One region of the Actinacidiphila sp. bgisy145 genome, then DNA from elsewhere that is predicted to be linked to it. Evidence: riboswitches for the same ligand, from Rfam matches in the RefSeq annotation. Region 1 holds a riboswitch; each other region holds the start of a gene.
The links. Region 1 has a riboswitch for S-adenosylmethionine ahead of AC3ERT_RS06245 (aminotransferase class V-fold PLP-dependent enzyme). Riboswitches for the same ligand answer to the same signal wherever they lie in the genome.

Region 1 (3,294 bases):
CGGTACCGGCGCGCGGGTGGTGAAGCACGGCAGCAGGTCCGCGTCCTCCAAGAGCGGCGCGTCCGACGTGCTGGCCGCGCTCGGCGTGAACCTCGACCTGCCCGCGCGGCGCGTCGCGGAGGTCGCCGTGGAGGTGGGCATCACCTTCTGCTTCGCGGTCCGGTTCCACCCGGCGCTGCGCCATGTGGCCGCCGCGCGCAGCGAGTTGGGGGTGGCGACGCCCTTCAACTTCCTCGGCCCGCTGACCAACCCGGCGCGGGTGCGGGCGCAGGCGACCGGCGTCGCGGACCTGCGGATGGCGCCGATCCTCGCCGGGGTGCTCGCCGAACGCGGTTCGTCGGCGCTGGTGTTCCGCGGTGACGACGGGTTGGACGAGCTGACCACTACCGCGACCTCGCAGGTGTGGGTGGTCAAGGACGGCAAGGTGGAGCACACCGGGTTCGACCCGCGGGACGTCGGCCTGGAGCTGGTGCCGGTGGAGGCGCTGCGCGGCGGCGAGGCCGGGTACAACGCGGAGGTGGCCCGGCGGCTGCTCGCCGGTGAGCGCGGGCCGGTGCGGGACGCGGTGCTGCTCAACTCCGCGGCGACGCTGACCGCGTTGGGGGCCACCGGCGGCGGCACCCTGGAGGAGCGGATCAGCGCCGGCCTGGTCCGGGCGGCGGAGTCGATCGACTCGGGCGCGGCGGAGGGCGTACTGGAGCGCTGGGTGGCGGCGACCCGGGCGTAGCGAAGAGGCGCGGGCGCACGGCGCCGTCCACTTTCCGGACGGGGTCTTGCGCCCGCGCCGCCGTATGGCACAATCTTGTCCCAGGTCACGAGTGACAGCGCAAAGGCCCCGGCTCGCTGTCCGGCAACCCTCCGTCCGAGGCGGGGTGCCCCGGGTGATGACCAGGCTGTGATGCAGCGAGGCTCACAGCAAGCCGGACTGGGGAGTTCTTTCATGAGCAAGCGAATGCGTTAGGGCCTGTCGGCCCCGGTTCTGCCACCAGCAATTCCGCCCGATCACCTCTGCACCGCGCCGTCCGCGCGGCCGTTCCCGGCCGCCGCTTCGTGGTGCTTTCGCCTGCCTTCCGCCGGGAGTTCGCCTTGACCACCGCCGCCACCTCCGCCGCCCGCACCAGCACCACCAGCACCGCCAAGAGCACGGTCGGGGCCACCGCCACCGCCACCGCCATCAGCGAAGGCGCCGACGCCGACTGCCCCACCTGTACGTCCGCCCCGCTGCCCGTACTCGGCCGGGACGTGCGGGTGCCGCTCGTCACCGGTGGGGAAGTGGGGTACGCCGCGCTCGACTACGCCGCGAGCGCCCCCGCGCTCCAGCGGGTGTGGGACGACGTCGCCGCCTACGCGCCGTACTACGGCAGCGTGCACCGCGGTGCCGGCTACCTCTCGCAACTGTCGACCGACCTGTTCGAGCAGAGCCGCGAGACCGTCGCGGAGTTCCTGGGCTGCCGCCCGGACGACGAGCTGGTCTTCACCCGCTCCACCACCGACTCGCTCAACCTGCTGGCCGCCGCCCTCCCGGCCGGGACCCGCGTCTACGTCTTCGACACCGAGCACCACGCGGCCCTGCTGCCCTGGCAGCGCGTCGAGGGCGGGCAGGTCGTGTATCTGCCCGCGCCGCGCACCCCGGAGCAGGCCGTCGCGTCCCTGGACGTGGCGCTGCACGGCGCCCCCAAGGGCCCGAAGCTGGTCTGTGTGACCGGCGCGTCCAACGTCACCGGCGAGATCTGGCCGGTGCGCGAACTGGCGGCCGCCGCACACCGGCACGGCGCCCGGATCGTGCTGGACGCCGCCCAGCTCGCCCCGCACCACCCGGTGGACATCACCGCGCTCGACGTCGACTGGGTGGCCTTCTCCGGGCACAAGCTGTACGCGCCGTTCGGCGCCGGGGTGCTCGCCGGGCGGGCCGACTGGCTGCGGGACGCCGAGCCGTACCTCGCCGGGGGCGGCGCCACCCGCAAGGTCGCCCGCTCCGGTGACGAGCTGTCCGTGGAGTGGCACTCCGGCACCGCCCGGCACGAGGCAGGCTCGCCGAACGTGATCGGCGCCTACGCCATCGCGTCGGCGTGCAAGGCGCTTACCGAGGCGGGCTTCGACACCCTTGTCACCCGTGAGCGTGAACTGCTCGCCCGGCTGCGGGACGGCCTCGCCGCCTTCCCCGAGGTGCGGGTGCTCTCGCTGTTCGGGTCCGGCTCGGCCCGGGTCGGCGTGCTCTCCTTCGTCGTGCGCGGCTGGAACTCCTCGCACTTCGCGGCGGCGCTCTCGGCGGAGTACGGGATCGGTGTACGGGACGGGCTGTTCTGCGCGCACCCGCTGGTGCGGACCCTCCTGGACACGGAGCCGGACGAGCCGGGGGAGTGCGGCGCCCCCGACGCCGAGCCCGGTGAGCGCTCCCTGAACGCCGTCCGGGTCAGCTTCGGCGCGGGCACCCCCCAGGAGCACATCGACCGCTTCCTCGGGGCCGTCGGCACCCTCGTCCGCGAGGGCGCCGCATGGAGCTACCGCACCGAGGCGGGCCGCTGCGTCCCCGTCCGCTGACGGACGGCGCGCTCCACGAAGGCGCGGGCGGCCAGGAGTACGGGCAGCCAGGAGTACGGGCGGCTAGGAGTCCAGCCCGATGGAGAACGCGGCCTCCAGGTCGTGCTGGGAGTACGTCCGGAACGCCACGTGCGTGTCGGTCACCTCGACACCCGGGATCTTGGAGATGCGCCCGGGGATGATGTCGGCGAGGTCGTCGTGGCGGGCGACCCGCACCAGGGCGACCAGGTCGTAGGTCCCGGTCACCGAGTACACCTCGCTGACGTGCTCCAGTGCGGCGATCGACTCGGCGATCTCGGGGATCTGGTCCACTGAGGTCTTGATGAGCACGATCGCGGTGATCACGGCTGGACGTCTCCTCGGGTGGGTGCGATGACGACGCTCACCTTACGCCGTGGCCGGTAGCAGACCCATGCGCACAGGAAGCCGAAGGCGAAACCGACCACGTGCGCGAGGTAGGCGACGCCGGGCCCGCCCTGCGCGGTCTGCGCGGCCAGCCACTGGAGCACGAACCAGAAGCCGAGCACCACCCACGCCGGGAAGCGCAGCGGCACGAAGAACAGGAACGGGAACAGGCTGGTCACCCGGGCCCTGGGATAGAGGTAGAGGTAGGCGCCCAGGGCCCCGGAGATCGCCCCCGACGCGCCGACCAGGCTCTGGGTGTCCCCGCTGTTGGCGAAGGCGAACCCGTAGGCGGCGAGGTAGCCCGCCGCGAGGTAGAACAGCGCGAAGCGCACCCGGCCCATGCGGCTT
Region 2 (3,294 bases), on a different contig from region 1:
GTGGATCTGCTTGCGCGGCTTGCCATTGCTGCCGGGTGTGCCGGTCCGGTCGGTGCTGCTCATGCGGGGTCTGCCTCCTGGGGCTTCGCGCGGGTCGCTCAGGCGGGGGCGTAGCGGTTGGCCGGGCGGGGCAGGCCGAGCAGCCCGCGCAGCGTGTCGGCCTGGTACGACTCGCGGAAGGCGCCGCGGCGCTGGAGTTCGGGCACCAGGTCGCGGCTGACGCGGGCCAGGTCGTAGGGCAGCGTCGCGGGGCGCAGCCGGAAGCCGGTCAGCCCGGTGGCGGCGAACTCCAGCAGCAGGTCGGCGAGTTCGGCGGCGGTGCCGGTGAAGACCAGGGCGTCACTGGCGTAGGGCGCGTCCAGTTCGGCGTCCAGCCGGGCGCGGCGCTCGGCGGCCCGGCCGGGCTCCTCGTCGAGGAAGACCACCAGGTCCGCGAAGACGTGCACGGTCTGGCCGCCCCGCCCGGCCTCCTCCTGCGCCTGGCGGATCTCGCCGACGACCGCGGCCGCCTGCCCGATGCCGTGCGGGGTGGTGAAGCCGAGGTCGGCGGAGGAGGCGACCAGGCGGAAGGGCTCGGTGCGGTGCGCGAGCGCGGCCACCAGCGGCTGGCCCTGCGGCGGGCGCGGGGTGATGGAGGGCCCCTTGACGCTGAAGTGCGGTCCCTCGAAGTCGATGTAGTGCAGCTTGTCGCGGTCGATGAAGCGGCCGGTGGCCACGTCGCGGATCTCCGCGTCGTCCTCCCAGCTGTCCCACAGCCGCCGCACCACCTCGACGTAGTCGGCGGCCTCGCCGAACAGCTCGGCCAGCAGCGCCCTGCCGTCCGGGGTTTCCAGCGCGTCGAGCGACAGCCCGGGCAGGGTGCGGCGGCCGAAGTGCGCGGCCTCGTCGGGCCGGGCGGACACCCGCACCTGGACCCCGGCGCGGCCGGTGCTGACGTAGTCGAGGGTGGCGATCGCCTTCGACAGGTGGAACGGCTCGGTATGGGTGACCACCGCGACCGGCAGCAGGCCGATGTGCCGGGTCAGCGGTGCGATCCGGGCGGCGGTCAGCACCGCGTCCAGCCGGCCTCGCACCTGGTCGGTCCGCTCGTCGGGGCCGGTGGGCAGGGACGACTGGAGGCCGAGGGAGTCCTCGATGGTGAGCAGGTCCAGCAGGCCGCGTTCGGCCTCGGCGGCCAGGTCGGCCCAGTAGCGCGCGGTGAACAGCTCGGCCGGCCGCGCGTCGGCCTCCCGCCAGGCGGCGGGGTGCCAGCCGGCGCCGTCGAGGGCGACCGCGAGGTGGAGGGGGGTGGTGGATCGGGACATGGACGTACCGCTTCCTGCTCGGACGGGCCGCGGGCGAACGGCCGGGGCATGGAGGTCGGGGTGTGGACGGATCGGGGTGCGTACGGATCGGAGTGCGTACGGGATCGGGTGCCTACGAGGGCGCCGGGCCGCGGGTCCCCTCCGCACGCGGCGGACCGGCGGCCGCGGGGCCGGCGGCGGGCAGGCCGGAGGGAACCGGACGGGCCCGCACCGGGAACGGCGTCGTCCCCGGGTGGGCCGGCGGAAGGACGGAGGATGCGCGCAGGGCGCCAGGGTGAAGCGGGGGTGGAGCGGGCTCAGCCGGCGGTACGCGGCAGCCGGGCCGTCGGTGTGCCCGGACACAGGGCGCCGGCGACGCGCTGGAGGTCGATGTGGCGGCGCGAGTACGTGACGAGGCCGGGTACGCCGGGGGGCGTCGACTGCTCGCTGTCGCCGCGCACTTCGCACCTCCCGCCTCGATCGGCTCACGCCTGCCGAGCTCGCGCTTGCCGAGCCGCCGTCGGCTCCGCCGGGTCGTCACCTGGAGCACCCCACCGCGACGGAGGGTTGCCGGTCAGCCGGCCAGGGCCTTGGTTGCTGACGCTCATGACCTGCAAGCACGGTAACTCGGTGCCGTGTTCGAACACAATCCCCCCTCGCCGGACGCGATCCGCGCCACATCCGGCGGGCGCCGAGGGGGATTGCCCGGCCGCCGCCCTGCGGTTAACGTGCTGAGGGCACGGGCCCGGTGTCACGCGGCCCGCCACGACCGGTGTCCGCGGTCGTACCACCGGCCGTCAGGCCCGGCGCCCACAGCGCCGAAGACAGCGAGGGGACGGGCATGGACGCAGACCGACGCGGCCTGGCGCAGTGTCCCCGCGGCTTCGCCCGGACCCGGGTGGTCCGGCGCCATGTCGACCTGCTCCGCGTGTGCAGCGCCCTGTGTCCGGGGACGCCCGCGGCCCGCTGACGGCCCGCCGCCGTTCCTTCCGCACCTCCCGCACCTCCCGCTTTCCCACCGCCGCGCCATCGGTGCCGCGGCCCACTCCCCCGGCGTGCGCGGCCGGCTGAACTCCCGCCCGCCCCTGCCCTCCTTCCCGGTGGCCCCGCCCGGCCGGCCGGCCCCGCGCGGGGCCGCCATGCCCGGATGCCGCCGCGCTCCCCGACGAGACGGGAACCCCGACGATGCCCCAGCACGACACCTCCGGGCCGGTCACCGCCGCCCCCGGCCACCCGCCGCCCCCGCCCGACCCGACCGCGCCCGGCAAACCCGCGGACGCGGGCCGGCCCGCGTCCGACCGGCCCACCACGTCCGCAGCCGATCAGCCCGCTGAGCCGAAATCCGACCGGCCGCCGTCCCCGGAGTTCCGCGCGCTGGACGTCCGCCCGGCCGACGCCTCGCTGCTCGCCGCCCGGATCGTGCCGCTGCGGCGGCCGGGGCAGTGGCTCTCGGCGGCGGTGCTGCTGGTGCTCTTCGCGATGCTCGTCCACACCCTGGCCACCAACCCGCGCTTCCAATGGCACGTGGTCGGCCACTACTTCCTCAGCTCCTCGATCCTGCACGGCCTCGAGCTGACCCTGTGGCTGACCGGCGCGGTGATGGCCAGCGGCTACCTGCTGGGGGTCGGCGTCGCCGCGATGCGGCTGTCGCGCAACCCCGTGCTGCGCGCGCTGAGCTTCGGCTACGTCTGGCTGGTGCGCTCGGTCCCGCCGCTCGTCCAACTGCTCTTCTGGTACGAACTGGCCTCGCTGTACCCGCGGTTGTCGGTGGGGGTGCCGTTCGGGCCGCAGTTCGCGGGCGTCTCGACCGCGCACCTGTTCAGCGGGGTGCTGGCCGCCTACGTCGGGCTGACGCTGGACGTGGCCGCGTTCTCCTCGGAGATCGTCCGCGGCGGCATCCTGTCGGTCGACCGCGGGCAGCGCGAGGCGGCGCGGGCGCTGGGGCTGGGCGAGGGGCGGATCTTCCGCCGGATCGTGCTGCCGCAGGCCATGCCCGCGATCATCCCCGCCT
Region 3 (3,294 bases), on a different contig from region 1:
CCGGCAGGTCGGCCATCGGCGGGCGCTCCTCGGTGTCGACCGGGTGGGTGCGCGGTACGAAGGCGGAGCCGGCGCGGCCGAACTGCGTGAGGTGCGGGCGGACCAGCTGGCCGCGGGCGAGCCGGACCTGGGCTGTGCGGTAGATCGCGGCGGCCATCCGCCCGAGCGCCTGGCCGTCCTGGTGCCGGTGGTGCCGCACCCCGACATCGACCTGCCCGAGCCCGTCGAGCCCGACGAGCCCCAACGCGTCGATCAGCATGCCGAGTTCGACGCCGTAGCCGACCGGGAAGGGCAGCCGCTCCAGCAGCGAGCGGCGGGCGGCGTACTCCCCGCCGAGCGGCTGGACGAAGCCGGCCAGCTGCGGCCAGTGCAGGTTGAGCAGCGGGCGGGCGACGAGTTCGGTGACCCGGCCGCCGCCGGCGGGCACCACGGTGCCGCCGGTCTCCAGCGGGCGGTCGTACATCGCCTTGACCAGCTGCACCGCGGGGTCGGTGAGCAGCGGCCCGACGATCCCGGAGACGAAACGGGCGTCGAACTCCCGCAGGTCGGCGTCGACGAAGCAGACGATCTCGCCGCGGGTGACCAGTAGCGACCGCCACAGCACCTCGCCCTTGCCGGGCAGGGCCGGCAGCCGGGGCAGGATCGCGTCCCGCCCGACCACGCGGGCCCCGGCCCCGGCGGCGACCGCGGCCGTGCGGTCGGTGGAGCCGGAGTCGACCACGACCACCTCGTCCACCAGCGGCGCCGCGGCGGACATCAGGTCGCGGCGGATCGCCGCCACGATCGCGCCGACGGTCGCCTCCTCGTCCAGCGCCGGCAGCACCACGCTGACCGTGCCCCGGTCGCCGGCCGCGCGCTTGGCGGCGAGCAGCAGGTCAAGCGGCCGCTGGGCGGCCGACCAGGACCGGCGGCGCAGCCAGCGCTCCACCTCGTCGAGCACGTGAGTCCTCTCCCTCGGCACGCCCCGGACCGGGCATGTGATCCATCTCGCGGTGCGGACGGCTACCTCAACCGTCACCTGTGTCGGTTACAGTCTTGAACAACGCGTGACGCCACCGCATGCCGGGGGCGTGACGCGCACAAATGCGACGGGCCCGGTCCGTACCGACCCGGTCGCCATACCGCTCATCCAGAGGGGCAGAGGGAACGGCCCGTAGAAGCCCCGGCAACCCTCCCGCCGACCGCGAGGTCACGCACGGTGGGGAAGGTGCCAATTCCGTCTCGTGACGCGCCCGCGTGCGAGGAAGATGAGGAGAAAGGGCCTCGCCTGTCATGGCTGCGCAAACCGTCGCAAGCACCACCGACTCCGCTGCCGGCACCCAAGGTGCCGACGCCGCCCCCGCACCGTTCGGCCCGGCCGCCGCGCTGTCCTGCCGGGAGTGCGGCACCCGCTACCCGCTGAGCCCGGTCTTCGCGTGCCTGGAGTGTTTCGGGCCACTGGAAGTGGCCTACGACCTGCCGACCGGTGACCCCGAGGCGCTGCGCGCCCGGATCGAGGCCGGCCCGACCAACATCTGGCGCTACGCCCCGCTGCTGCCGGTGCCCGCCGACGTCGCCGACAAGCCCAACCTGAACCCGGGCTGGACCAAGCTCGTCAAGGCCGACAACCTCGCCCGCGAACTGGGCATCACCGGCGGCCTGCACGTCAAGGACGACTCCGGCAACCCCACCCACTCCTTCAAGGACCGGGTGGTCGCGATCGCGCTGGAGGCCGCCCGCACCTTCGGCCTCACCACGCTGTCCTGCTCCTCCACCGGCAACCTGGCCGGCGCCGTCGGCGCCGCCGCCTCCCGGGCGGGCCTGCGCTCCTGCGTCTTCATCCCGCACGACCTGGAGGCCGGCAAGGTCGTGATGGCCGCGGTCTACGGCGGCGAACTCGTCGGCATCGAGGGCAGCTACGACGACGTGAACCGCTTCTGCTCGGAACTGATCGGCGACCCGATCGGCGAGGGCTGGGGCTTCGTCAACGTCAACCTGCGCCCGTACTACGGCGAGGGCTCCAAGACGCTCGCCTACGAGATCGCCGAGCAGCTCGGCTGGCGGCTGCCGGACAACCTGGTCATCCCGATCGCGTCCGGCTCCCAGCTCACCAAGATCGACAAGGGCCTCAAGGAGCTGATCGCGCTCGGCCTGGTCGAGGAGAAGCCGTACAAGATCTTCGGCGCCCAGGCCGAGGGGTGCTCCCCGGTGTCGACGGCCTTCAAGGCCGGGCACGACGTCGTACGGCCGGTGAAGCCCGACACCATCGCCAAGTCGCTGGCGATCGGCAACCCCGCGGACGGCCCGTACGTGCTGGACATCGCCCGGCGCACCGGCGGGGCCGTCGAGGACGTGGACGACGCGCAGATCGTGGACGCGATCAAGCTGCTGGCGCGGACCGAGGGCATCTTCGCGGAGACCGCGGGCGGGGTGACCGTCGGTGTGCTGAAGAAGCTGATCGAGTCCGGGCAGCTCGACCCGGCCACCGAGACCGTCGTGCTCAACACCGGCGACGGACTGAAGACCCTGGACGCGGTGGCGCCGACCACCGGGCCGACCGCGACCATCCGCCCGACCCTTGCCGCATTCCGAGAGGCTGGCCTCGCATGAGTGCTTCCGTACGTATCCCCACCATTCTCCGCACCTACACCGGCGGCCAGGCCGAGGTGCCGGCCGAGGGTGCCACCCTCGCCGAAGTGATCGACTCCCTGGAGCGCGATCACAAGGGAATTTCGGCGCGCGTGCTCGACGACGCGGGAAAGCTGCGCCGCTTTGTGAACGTGTATGTCAACGACGACGACGTGCGGTTTTCCCAGGGGCTCGAGACGGTCGTGCCGGACGGCGCGAGTGTCTCGATCATTCCCGCGGTCGCAGGCGGCTGAACCTCCGGCCGGCCACCGGATCTGCCCGCCGGTCGCCGAGTGAACCGGCCGCCGCCCAACGGGAGTTGGGCGGCGGTTCCGGATTCGGGCGGTTTGTGCCCCGTTCACCCCTTCGGGTGAGCGGGGCATGCGTGTGCCGAAGCGGTAGTTGAAGAGTTGTACAGTTGCCGTAGGCAATCCCGTGGCATGGACCCCAGGTGTGGCGCGGCCACGGCGATTTATCGCCAAATTCACGAGCGAATTCTCCTTTTCGTCCGCTATGTCCGGCCCGGCTTGCCCTGCCTTATCGTTATTTCTCAGGCGATTTCCGATGGGTCGCGCCCAGAATTCTCGTCCGATTGACCTGTTGCAGACGGCATCCGTGCAGATACATTCAGCCGCGGTCGACGCGTTCCGGCGCACGCCCCCCAGGGTTCCCACCTGTCAAAGGCAC

Region 2: linked by a shared signal. The riboswitch ahead of AC3ERT_RS16150 (putative leader peptide) and the one ahead of AC3ERT_RS06245 (aminotransferase class V-fold PLP-dependent enzyme) in region 1 are both predicted to bind S-adenosylmethionine.
Region 3: linked by a shared signal. The riboswitch ahead of thrC (threonine synthase) and the one ahead of AC3ERT_RS06245 (aminotransferase class V-fold PLP-dependent enzyme) in region 1 are both predicted to bind S-adenosylmethionine.

Annotation. Positions count from the first base shown of each region.
Region 1 covers NZ_JBYIRL010000005.1:590-3,883, forward strand. The annotation lists gene trpD (anthranilate phosphoribosyltransferase) at 1-727, shown strand, start outside; SAM riboswitch class IV at 811-928, shown strand; gene AC3ERT_RS06245 (aminotransferase class V-fold PLP-dependent enzyme) at 1,174-2,541, shown strand; gene AC3ERT_RS06250 (Lrp/AsnC family transcriptional regulator) at 2,605-2,886, opposite strand; gene AC3ERT_RS06255 (rhomboid family intramembrane serine protease) at 2,883-3,294, opposite strand, start outside.
Region 2 covers NZ_JBYIRL010000015.1:142,482-145,775, reverse strand. The annotation lists gene AC3ERT_RS16160 (NtaA/DmoA family FMN-dependent monooxygenase) at 1-63, opposite strand, end outside; gene AC3ERT_RS16155 (LLM class flavin-dependent oxidoreductase) at 99-1,304, opposite strand; gene AC3ERT_RS16150 (putative leader peptide) at 1,601-1,744, opposite strand; SAM riboswitch class IV at 1,781-1,895, opposite strand; gene AC3ERT_RS16145 (amino acid ABC transporter permease) at 2,469-3,294, shown strand, end outside.
Region 3 covers NZ_JBYIRL010000048.1:9,721-13,014, forward strand. The annotation lists gene AC3ERT_RS31665 (glucosyl-3-phosphoglycerate synthase) at 1-940, opposite strand, end outside; SAM riboswitch class I at 1,123-1,254, shown strand; gene thrC (threonine synthase) at 1,273-2,589, shown strand; gene AC3ERT_RS31675 (ubiquitin-like small modifier protein 1) at 2,586-2,861, shown strand.